Regions from separate parts of the Streptomyces sp. NPDC006259 genome, predicted to be linked through region 1. Evidence: riboswitches for the same ligand, from Rfam matches in the RefSeq annotation. Region 1 holds a riboswitch; each other region holds the start of a gene.
What was found. Region 1 has a riboswitch for cyclic di-AMP ahead of ACFYO5_RS36930 (transglycosylase family protein). Riboswitches for the same ligand answer to the same signal wherever they lie in the genome.
Positions count from the first base shown of each region.

Region 2: another riboswitch for cyclic di-AMP. It lies ahead of ACFYO5_RS17140 (transglycosylase SLT domain-containing protein); the one in region 1 lies ahead of ACFYO5_RS36930 (transglycosylase family protein).
Region 3: another riboswitch for cyclic di-AMP. It lies ahead of ACFYO5_RS27660 (M23 family metallopeptidase); the one in region 1 lies ahead of ACFYO5_RS36930 (transglycosylase family protein).

Region 1 is NZ_JBIAHY010000013.1:97,627-100,449, forward strand. Features, by position in the region: gene eno (phosphopyruvate hydratase) at 1-362, opposite strand, end outside; gene ACFYO5_RS36930 (transglycosylase family protein) at 691-1,416, opposite strand; cyclic di-AMP (ydaO/yuaA leader) riboswitch at 1,420-1,601, opposite strand; gene ACFYO5_RS36935 (transglycosylase family protein) at 1,805-2,794, opposite strand.
Region 2 is NZ_JBIAHY010000004.1:118,488-121,310, reverse strand. Features, by position in the region: cyclic di-AMP (ydaO/yuaA leader) riboswitch at 860-1,040, shown strand; gene ACFYO5_RS17140 (transglycosylase SLT domain-containing protein) at 1,046-1,525, shown strand; gene ACFYO5_RS17135 (HAD family hydrolase) at 1,649-2,473, opposite strand; gene ACFYO5_RS17130 (GNAT family N-acetyltransferase) at 2,724-2,823, shown strand, end outside.
Region 3 is NZ_JBIAHY010000006.1:687,276-690,098, forward strand. Features, by position in the region: gene ACFYO5_RS27650 (dihydrofolate reductase family protein) at 93-1,238, shown strand; tRNA gene ACFYO5_RS27655 (tRNA-Met) at 1,305-1,378, shown strand; cyclic di-AMP (ydaO/yuaA leader) riboswitch at 1,696-1,855, shown strand; gene ACFYO5_RS27660 (M23 family metallopeptidase) at 1,863-2,823, shown strand, end outside.

The DNA of each region.
Region 1 (2,823 bases):
GCGACGGCGAGGGAGACGCCGAGGATGGCGTTGGCGCCGAGCGAGCCCTTGTTGTCGGTGGCGTCCAGGTCGAACATCGCCTGGTCGATCAGGCGCTGCTCGGTGGCGTCGTAGCCGACGAGTTCCGGGCCGATCTGCTCGATGACCGCGAGGACGGCCTTCTCGACACCCTTGCCGTGGTAGCGGTTGGGGTCACCGTCGCGCAGCTCGATGGCCTCGAAGGCACCGGTGGAGGCGCCGGACGGGACGGCGGCACGACCCGTGCTGCCGTCGTCGAGGCCGACCTCGACCTCGACGGTGGGGTTGCCTCGCGAGTCGAGGATTTCCCGGGCTACGACGACGTCGATGGACGGCACGAGCATCTCCTTCTTGGGATGTGACGCTGGTTGTGCGGGGCACGAGAGGGCCGTGATGAGCCCTTGCTGAGCCTTGCGACTAGAGCCTAACCGCCTCGGGGCGTCGGTCGGCCGACCGACCGTCCCGTGGACAGGGAGACCGTACCCATTGTTTCCGTCCGGAACAAAGGGGGGTGGCCGGCGGAAGCGGCCGAGGGAAGGAAAAACCCCGCCCCGGTGCGTACGGGGGAGAACGCACCGGGGCGGGGAGACCGTGGGGACGGGGCCCCTCACGAGGGCTTCGGCACGGCGGCCTCGGCGGTGAGGGGGCCGTGGTCCGGCCGGGGGCCTGATGTCACTTCAGGTGCAGCTGCTGACCGGGGTAGATGAGGTCGGCGTCCTGGACGATGTCCTTGTTCAGGTCGAACAGCTTGGCCCAGCCACCCTTGACGCCGTGCGCCTCGGCGATGGAGCTGAGGGTGTCACCCTTGACGACCTTGTACTCGCCGTCACCCTTCTTGACCTTCTTGCCGGTCGGGGTGGTGACCGTCTTCTGCGACTTGGCGGCCGGACGCTCGGCGGAGCGGGAGGCGCCCTGCTGCTCGGTGGAGCGGGTGGTGGTCTCCGAGGAGCCGCCGGACGAGGAGCTGCCGCTGGACGAGGAGCTGCCGGCGGACGAGCCGTTGGAGGACGAGCCGCCGTTGGAGGAGGCGCCGGACAGACCCACGCCGCAGACCGGCCAGGCACCCTTGCCCTGGCCCGCGAGGACCTTCTCGGCGATCTGGATCTGCTGGGACTTGGAGGCCTGGTTGGCCTGCGCGGCGTACTGCGTGCCGCCGTACGCGGCCCAGGTGGAGGCGGAGAACTGCAGACCGCCGTAGTAGCCGTTGCCCGTGTTGATGGACCAGTTGCCGCCGGACTCGCACTGGGCGACCGCGTCCCACTCGGAGACGGTGGCGGCGGAGGCGTTGCCGGCCGCCATGAGCGGGGCGGCTATGGCGACGCCGGTGACACCGGCGAGCGCGGCGACGCGGGTGGCCTTGGACGGACGGCGGTGCTTGCCCTTACCGGAAAACAGCATGGTGGATCCCCTCACCGACGCCTGCGAGGTGAGCTGTCGGGTTCGGGCCGTGTGAGTTGCCCGGCCACCGTTCCCCGGGAGCACTGCTCCCCGGGAGGTGACTTCACCCCAAGCCGTTCCGGTCGACTGCCCCGGTACGGCACTTACCTTGGGTCCCCCGCTCCTGCCTACGGCGCTTGCGCGACGACTGTTCCCGGGCCGCCACTGGCAGGATTCGGCGTTGCGGCGGCCGGGGCCCGGATTGCCGAGCGGTCCCGACCGTAGACACGCGCCCGGCGGAATTTCAAAGAGGATCACGCCTTCTGAGACTCATCCCACACTTTCACCAAAGCGGACATTCGCCGCGAAGTGTGACGCGAACTCCCGTTGTTTTTCCCGTTTTTCCGCCCTATTCCGCCGCTGTGTCGAGCGTCTGACCGGCGGAGATGTTGTTCGGGTCGGAGCCGATGGCGTCCTTGTTCTCGTCGTAGAGCGCGCGCCATCCGCCGTCGAGGCCAAGGGAATCGGCGATGGAGACGAGGGAGTCGCCCTCGCGGACGACATAGGTGCCCGCGGCGTGGCGGCCCGAGGAGGCGGTGGTGGTGCCGTCCGCGGCCTCGTCGGCGGTGGTGCCGCGATGACGGCCGGAGGTGAGGGAACCCGTGTCGACGAGGCTCCAAGAGCCCGCCTCCTGGACCGACTTGTCCGAGTCGTCCACTTCTGGGGTTGCCGTGGACGGGCTGTCGCCCGTTCGCGAGGTGTCCGCACCGGCGGGCTCGCCGGACTTCGAGGCCCCGTCCGGCGTACCGGAGGAAGGGGACGAAGCGGACGGAGACGCCTTGTCCGTGGCATCCGCCGCATCCGCGGCATCCGTGGAGGATTCGGCCGACGGAGAGGCGGACGCCCCCGAGGAGTTGGAGGCCGAGGAGCCGGACGACCCCTTGGACAGGTCGGACAATCCGGACGTCACGGGGGAGTCGGACGAGGGGTCCGCCACACCGGTGTCCACGCTGCCCGCGCCGTTCTCCTTGCTGAGCCCGGACGTCAGTCCGCAGGTGCCCCAGGCGCCGACGCCCTGAGCGGCGAGGACCTTCTGGGCGACGGATATCTGCTGGTTGCGGCTGGCGAGGTCGGGGCGCTCGGCGAAGTCGAGGCCGCCGTGCGCCTCCCAGTCCTCCTGGCTCAGCGCCAGGCCGCCGTACTCGCCGTTGCCCTGGTCGGCACTCCAGGAACCGCCGGTCTCGCACTCCGCCACCGTGTCCCACACCGTGCCGTCGGCCGCGCTCGCGCCGGTGGCGCCCAGCAGCGGGATGGCGATCGCGGAGCCGGTCACGCCGGCCGCGACGAGGAGGGCCGGAGCCTGACGGGGGCGCCGGTGACGACCGTTCCCGGAGAGCATGCGAGGGCCTTTCTCGAGACAGCAGTGCC
Region 2 (2,823 bases), on a different contig from region 1:
GACGGGCCGGCGACTCGGCCCCGTCACCCACGTCACCCGCCCGGCGGTAGCTGTCCGACACACTCGCCCCGCCGCCCTCACGGGGGCCACACACATGCGCATCCGTTCGCCCTTCCCCTAGGGGGACAGCCCACGAGGACCTACGCACCCGTCTGCCCGACGGAACCCTCCCGCACGCCCGCGCGCGGCGGCCACCGGCCGCCGAGCCCGCGTCGGCACTCCCGGAGCACGCCCCGGCCGGACTCTCCTACCGGCCGACACCCCCGGACGCCACCGCCACCGCCACTGCCCACCGCCACCGCCACCGCCACCGCCCACTCCGACCGCGACCGCCCACTGCGACCGCGACCGCGGCTGACGCACGAGGCTGACGTACGAGTCGCAGCGCACCCAGGTGCGTAGACGGCGGCACAGGTCCGCGGCGTGGCACCGGGCCGCCCCGCCCACCACCCACGTGCACGCGGCGCCTCGAACGGCGGGAGCCTCAGCAACGACTCCCCGTCGAGAGGTGTACGCACGGAGGGCGGCGGGGGCGTGTTCCACCGGACCGGGCGGAAGCACCTTCCACGTACGCCCCTTTAAAAGGGACTTGAGGCTCAATGCCCGTTATACCCTTCTTATGGACGCTGGTGAGTTGGCTCACTCCACAGCCCTGCCGGTGACCAGACCCGGAAGCTGTGATTCCGCTTTGCCGTCGGCGAGTTGACGTCCGGCGAATACAAAGGATCAAGCAGGCATAGTCATCCGATCAAGGTCAATAGGGGCGATCTGTGAATCCGGCACTTGTTCCGGACATGCGCTCTCGCATACGTTCCCGGCCTGTCGGGCAGACGCCTAATCCTGCCGCCGCCCGACATCCCATTGACCAACACTCACGCACGGCAGGAGCGGGGGACCCAGGTAAGTCGCCGAGCCGTACGTCACGGACGTACCGGACCGGCTTGGGGTGAAGCCGTCCCGCCGTACCCCTACGGCGGCCGGCCGGGCACTTTCCAGCCCGAACCCGACAGCTCACCTCGCAGGCGCCGGAGAGGAACCTTTCGTCATGCCTGCTGCCGCCCAGCACCGCCGCACCCGCCTCGCCCGCACCCTCGCCGTCGCCGCCACCGGCGCCGCCGTGCTGGCCCTTCCGCTCATCGGCTCCACCAGCGCCTCCGCGGCCACCACGACGTCGGCCACCACGGCCACCACCACGGCCGGGTACACCGACAACCTCGACGGCTGGATCCGCGAGTCCCTCGCGATCATGGCCGAACAGGGCATTCCGGGCACCTACGACGGCATCTACCGCAACGTCATGCGCGAGTCCTCGGGCAACCCGAACGCCATCAACCTCTGGGACTCCAACGCGGCCGCGGGTATCCCGTCCAAGGGCCTGCTCCAGGTCATCGACCCCACCTTCGCCGCCTACCACGTGGCCGGCACGGCCTACGACCCGTACGACCCGGTCGCCAACATCACCGCCGCCTGCAACTACGCGGCCCACCGGTACGGCTCGATCGACAACGTCTTCGGCGCCTACTGACAGCCTCCCCAGGAGAGCCGGGGAGCCGGGACAGCCGGGGACCGGGCTGCCGGGGACCGGGAGAACCAGGGAACCGGGAACCTGTAGAACGAGGGAACCAGGTGGCCTGGGGCGCCAGGTGAACTACGGGAACAGTCTTTCGAGGACGACGGCCACGCCGTCGTCCTCGTTCGACGTCGTCACCTCGTCCGCCACCGCCCTGAGTTCGGGATGGGCGTTGGCCATCGCCACACCGCGCGCCGCCCAGTCGAACATCGGAAGGTCGTTGGGCATGTCACCGAAGGCGATCGTGTCCTCGGGCCGCAGCCCGAGGTGCTCGGCCGCCAGGGCCAGCCCGGTCGCCTTCGTCACTCCGCACGGCTGTAGTTCCACCGTGCCCGGCCCGGACATCGTGACGGTGGCCAGCGAGCCGACCACTGAACGGGCCGTCGCCGCCAACTCGTCGTCGGACAGGGTCGGATGACGCAGCAGCACCTTGCTGATCGGCTCGCACCACAGGTCGTCGCGCACTCCGACGCGCAGGGCCGGCAGCGTGGGATGCGGCATCAGATAGCCCGGTTCGATGAGCGTGAGCCCGTCGACGCCGTCCTGGTCGACGGCCGCGTACACCTCGCCCACCTCGGCCTCGATCTTGCCGAGCGCCGTCTCGGCCAGTTCACGGTCCAGGGTGACCGACCACAGCAGACGGTCCGCCCCGACGTCGTAGAGCTGCGCGCCCTGTCCGCACACCGCGAGCCCTCTGCCGCGCAGGATGTCGAGCAGCGGCCGTACGCGAGGCGCCGGCCGGCCGGTCACCACCAGGTGGTGGGCCCCTGCCGCCGCCACCCTCGCGAGCGCGTCGAGCGACCGGTCGGAGAAGGTGTCGTCGCCGCGGAGCAGCGTTCCGTCCAGGTCGGTGGCGACGAGGGAGTACGCGCAGCGCGCGGCATATGCGGTGGGTGCGGCCATGATCAGAGAATACGGACCCCAACGGGCTCCGACTCACCTCCAGTTCGGCGCCCGCTCCTTCCCCTTCCGTGCCGTTCGGGCGAGAAACGGCTTTCTGCCGCAACGCCGGGTACAGGGACGTTGAAGGCCTATGCACCGGTTGGCAACCAGATGGTCCGCTACCTACCGCCCGTAGTACCTGGAGCGGTACCGTCCAGACAGTCCAGGGGGACGGGGACTTGATCGGGGGGTCGGGTTGAGCGGTGGGCGTATTCGTGTGCTGAAGCCGGAGGATCTCGGCGAGGGGGAGAAGGAGCGGTGGCGCGCGCTGCGTGTCGCGTCGGCGGCTCCGCGCAACCCGTTCATGGAAC
Region 3 (2,823 bases), on a different contig from region 1:
TTGTTTCAAACTTGAACCAAGCCCGTCGTCCACTGTTCCGTCCGACGTCCACGCCACCCTTGCGACGCCCGATCCCGGAGAGACCCGCGCCGATGCCGTACCCGTACGTCCTGCTGTCCGCCGCCGTCTCCCTCGACGGCTACCTCGACGACACCGGTCCCGACCGGCTGCTGCTGTCCGGCCCGGCCGACTTCGACCGGGTCGACGAGGTGCGGGCCTCCGTCGACGCCATCCTGGTCGGGGCCGGCACGATCCGCGCCGACAACCCGCGCCTGTTGGTCAACTCGCCCGGCCGCCGTGCCGCACGGGTCGCCGCGGGCAAGCCGGAGTACCCCCTCAAGGTGACGGTCAGCGGTTCCGGAGAGCTGGACCCGGAGGCCCGGTTCTGGCACACCGGTGGCCACAAGGTCCTCTACACGACGCGGACGGGCGCGGACCGCGCCCGTGCCCTCGGTCTCGGGCGCGCGACCGACGTCGTGCCGCTGGGCGCCCACCTCGACTGGCGCCGGCTCCTGGAACACCTCCACGACGTACGGGGCGTACGGCGCCTGATGGTCGAGGGCGGCGGGACCGTCCACACCCAGCTCCTCCAGGAGGGCCTCGCCGACGAACTCCAGCTCGTCCTGGCACCGTTGTTCGTGGGCGACCCGGACGCGCCCCGGCTCTTCGGCCCCGGCGGTTATCAGGGCGGGCGCCTGCGGCTGGTCGGGACCCGGCGCATCGAGGACGTCGTCCTGATGTCGTACGAGCCCACCGCACCCGGTACCGGCCCGCTCCCCGCCGCCGCCGACCGGCACTGGCTGGCCCTCGCCTGTGAGCTGGCCGCCGCCTGTCCGCCGTCGCGGACCGCCTTCAGTGTCGGCGCGGTCGTGGTGGCGGCCGACGGCACGGAGCTGGCGCGCGGCCACTCCCGCGAGGCGGGCGATCCCGTCGTCCACGCCGAGGAGGCGGCCCTCGCCAAGATCGACGCCGCCGACCCCCGGCTGGCCGGCGCCACCGTCTACAGCAGCCTGGAGCCCTGCGCCCGGCGCTCCTCCCGGCCCGCCCCGTGCGCCCGCCTCATCCTCGACGCGGGCGTGCGCCGGGTCGTGACGGCCTGGCGGGAGCCGGACACCTTCGTCACCGATGCCGACGGCAGCGGCCTGCTCACCGCCGCCGGAGCGGACGTCGTCGTCCTTCCGGAGTACGGGGACCAGGCGAAGGCGCCGAACGGGCATCTGCTCCGACGGACCCCCTGATCGAGCCCCCGCGTCCGACCGTGGTTCTGGGCATCCCCCGCATGGCGTAGACTGGTGTCACACCGACGCGGGGTGGAGCAGCTCGGTAGCTCGCTGGGCTCATAACCCAGAGGTCGCAGGTTCAAATCCTGTCCCCGCTACTCAAGGCCGAAGGCCGGAATCCTGATCATGGGATTCCGGCCTTCGGTGCGTTCGGCGGGCGGCGTCGCCGCAGGAGCCGTCACGCAGGGTGATCGCTCGGGAGCCCTGTGATCACATCTGAGTCACCATCAAAAACCCGGGTGACTCCTGAGGTGTTCCGGCGGTCGGTCAACTCGCCCGTTTTTCAGCGGTCCTGGGCCGAAAGTCCAGGCCAGAAATGTTGTTGATCAAGCAGAACGGCTTGGAATCATGCGCCCAGGTCTATTAACGTTCGATAACGCAGCGCGGTCGTCCCAGCCGGCACAAGAGTCGGCTCCGCGCGCACGCGTCGAATCCCGCAAGGGAACCGGGGAACCACCAACTTGGGGTGAATCTCGCGTAAGCCGCCGTACAGTCACGGCCGGTATACGCGCGTAGGAGACCTTCCCGCTCCGAACCCGTCAGCTAACCCGGTAGGCGACGGAAGGAAAGGAGCACGCCCGCGTGGCGTCCAACCGGCCTGCCCCAGAAGCCCCCACCGTGCCCGCCCAGCAGACCTTCGGCTACGGCACCTACCGCACCGACGAGGGCCCCTGGGAGGAATGGAACCCCACCGCGGACTCCGTTCGCCCGGTGCGCGGTAAGCACCGCGTCGCCAAGCAGCGCGGCGGACTCGCCCGCAGCTCCACCGTTCTCGGCGTCGGTGTCATCGCTGCCGTCGGCGGCGCGGGCATGGCCAGCGCCAACACCGGCAAGTCGCCGGTCTCCATCTCCATGCCGGACCTTCCCTCGGTGGGTTCCCTCATCTCGGACGACGACACCCCCGAGGAGACGGCGCCCGCGCTCAGCACCTTCGGCGCCGAGACCGTCGCCGACGACCGCGCGGACAGCGGTGCCGACGCCGGTGAGGCGCTCCGCAACCGGATCATGGCGCAGGCCGAGTCGCAGCAGACACAGGTCGAGACCAAGGCGCAGGAAGCCGCCGAGGCCGCCGCGGCCAAGGCCGCCGCCGACGCCGCCGCCAAGGCCGAGAAGGCCGCCGCGGCCAAGGCCGAGGCCGCCAGGAAGAAGGCCGCCGAGGAAGCCGCCAAGAAGGCGGAGGCCGAGCGCCTCGCCGAGCTGGCCAAGCAGTTCACGCTGCCGACCTCCTCGTACACGATCACCTCGACCTTCGGCCAGGCCGGCGCCTACTGGTCCTCCGGGTACCACACCGGCCTTGACTTCGCCGCCCCCACCGGCACGCTCATCAAGGCCGTGCACAACGGCACCATCACCTCCGCCGGCTACGACGGGTCGTACGGGTACAAGACCGTGCTCACCCTGGACGACGGCACCGAGCTGTGGTTCGCCCACCAGTCCTCCATCAGCGTCAGCGTCGGCCAGAAGGTCGCCACCGGCGACATCATCGGCCGCGTCGGCGCCACCGGCAACGTCACCGGTGCCCACCTCCACCTGGAGGTCCACC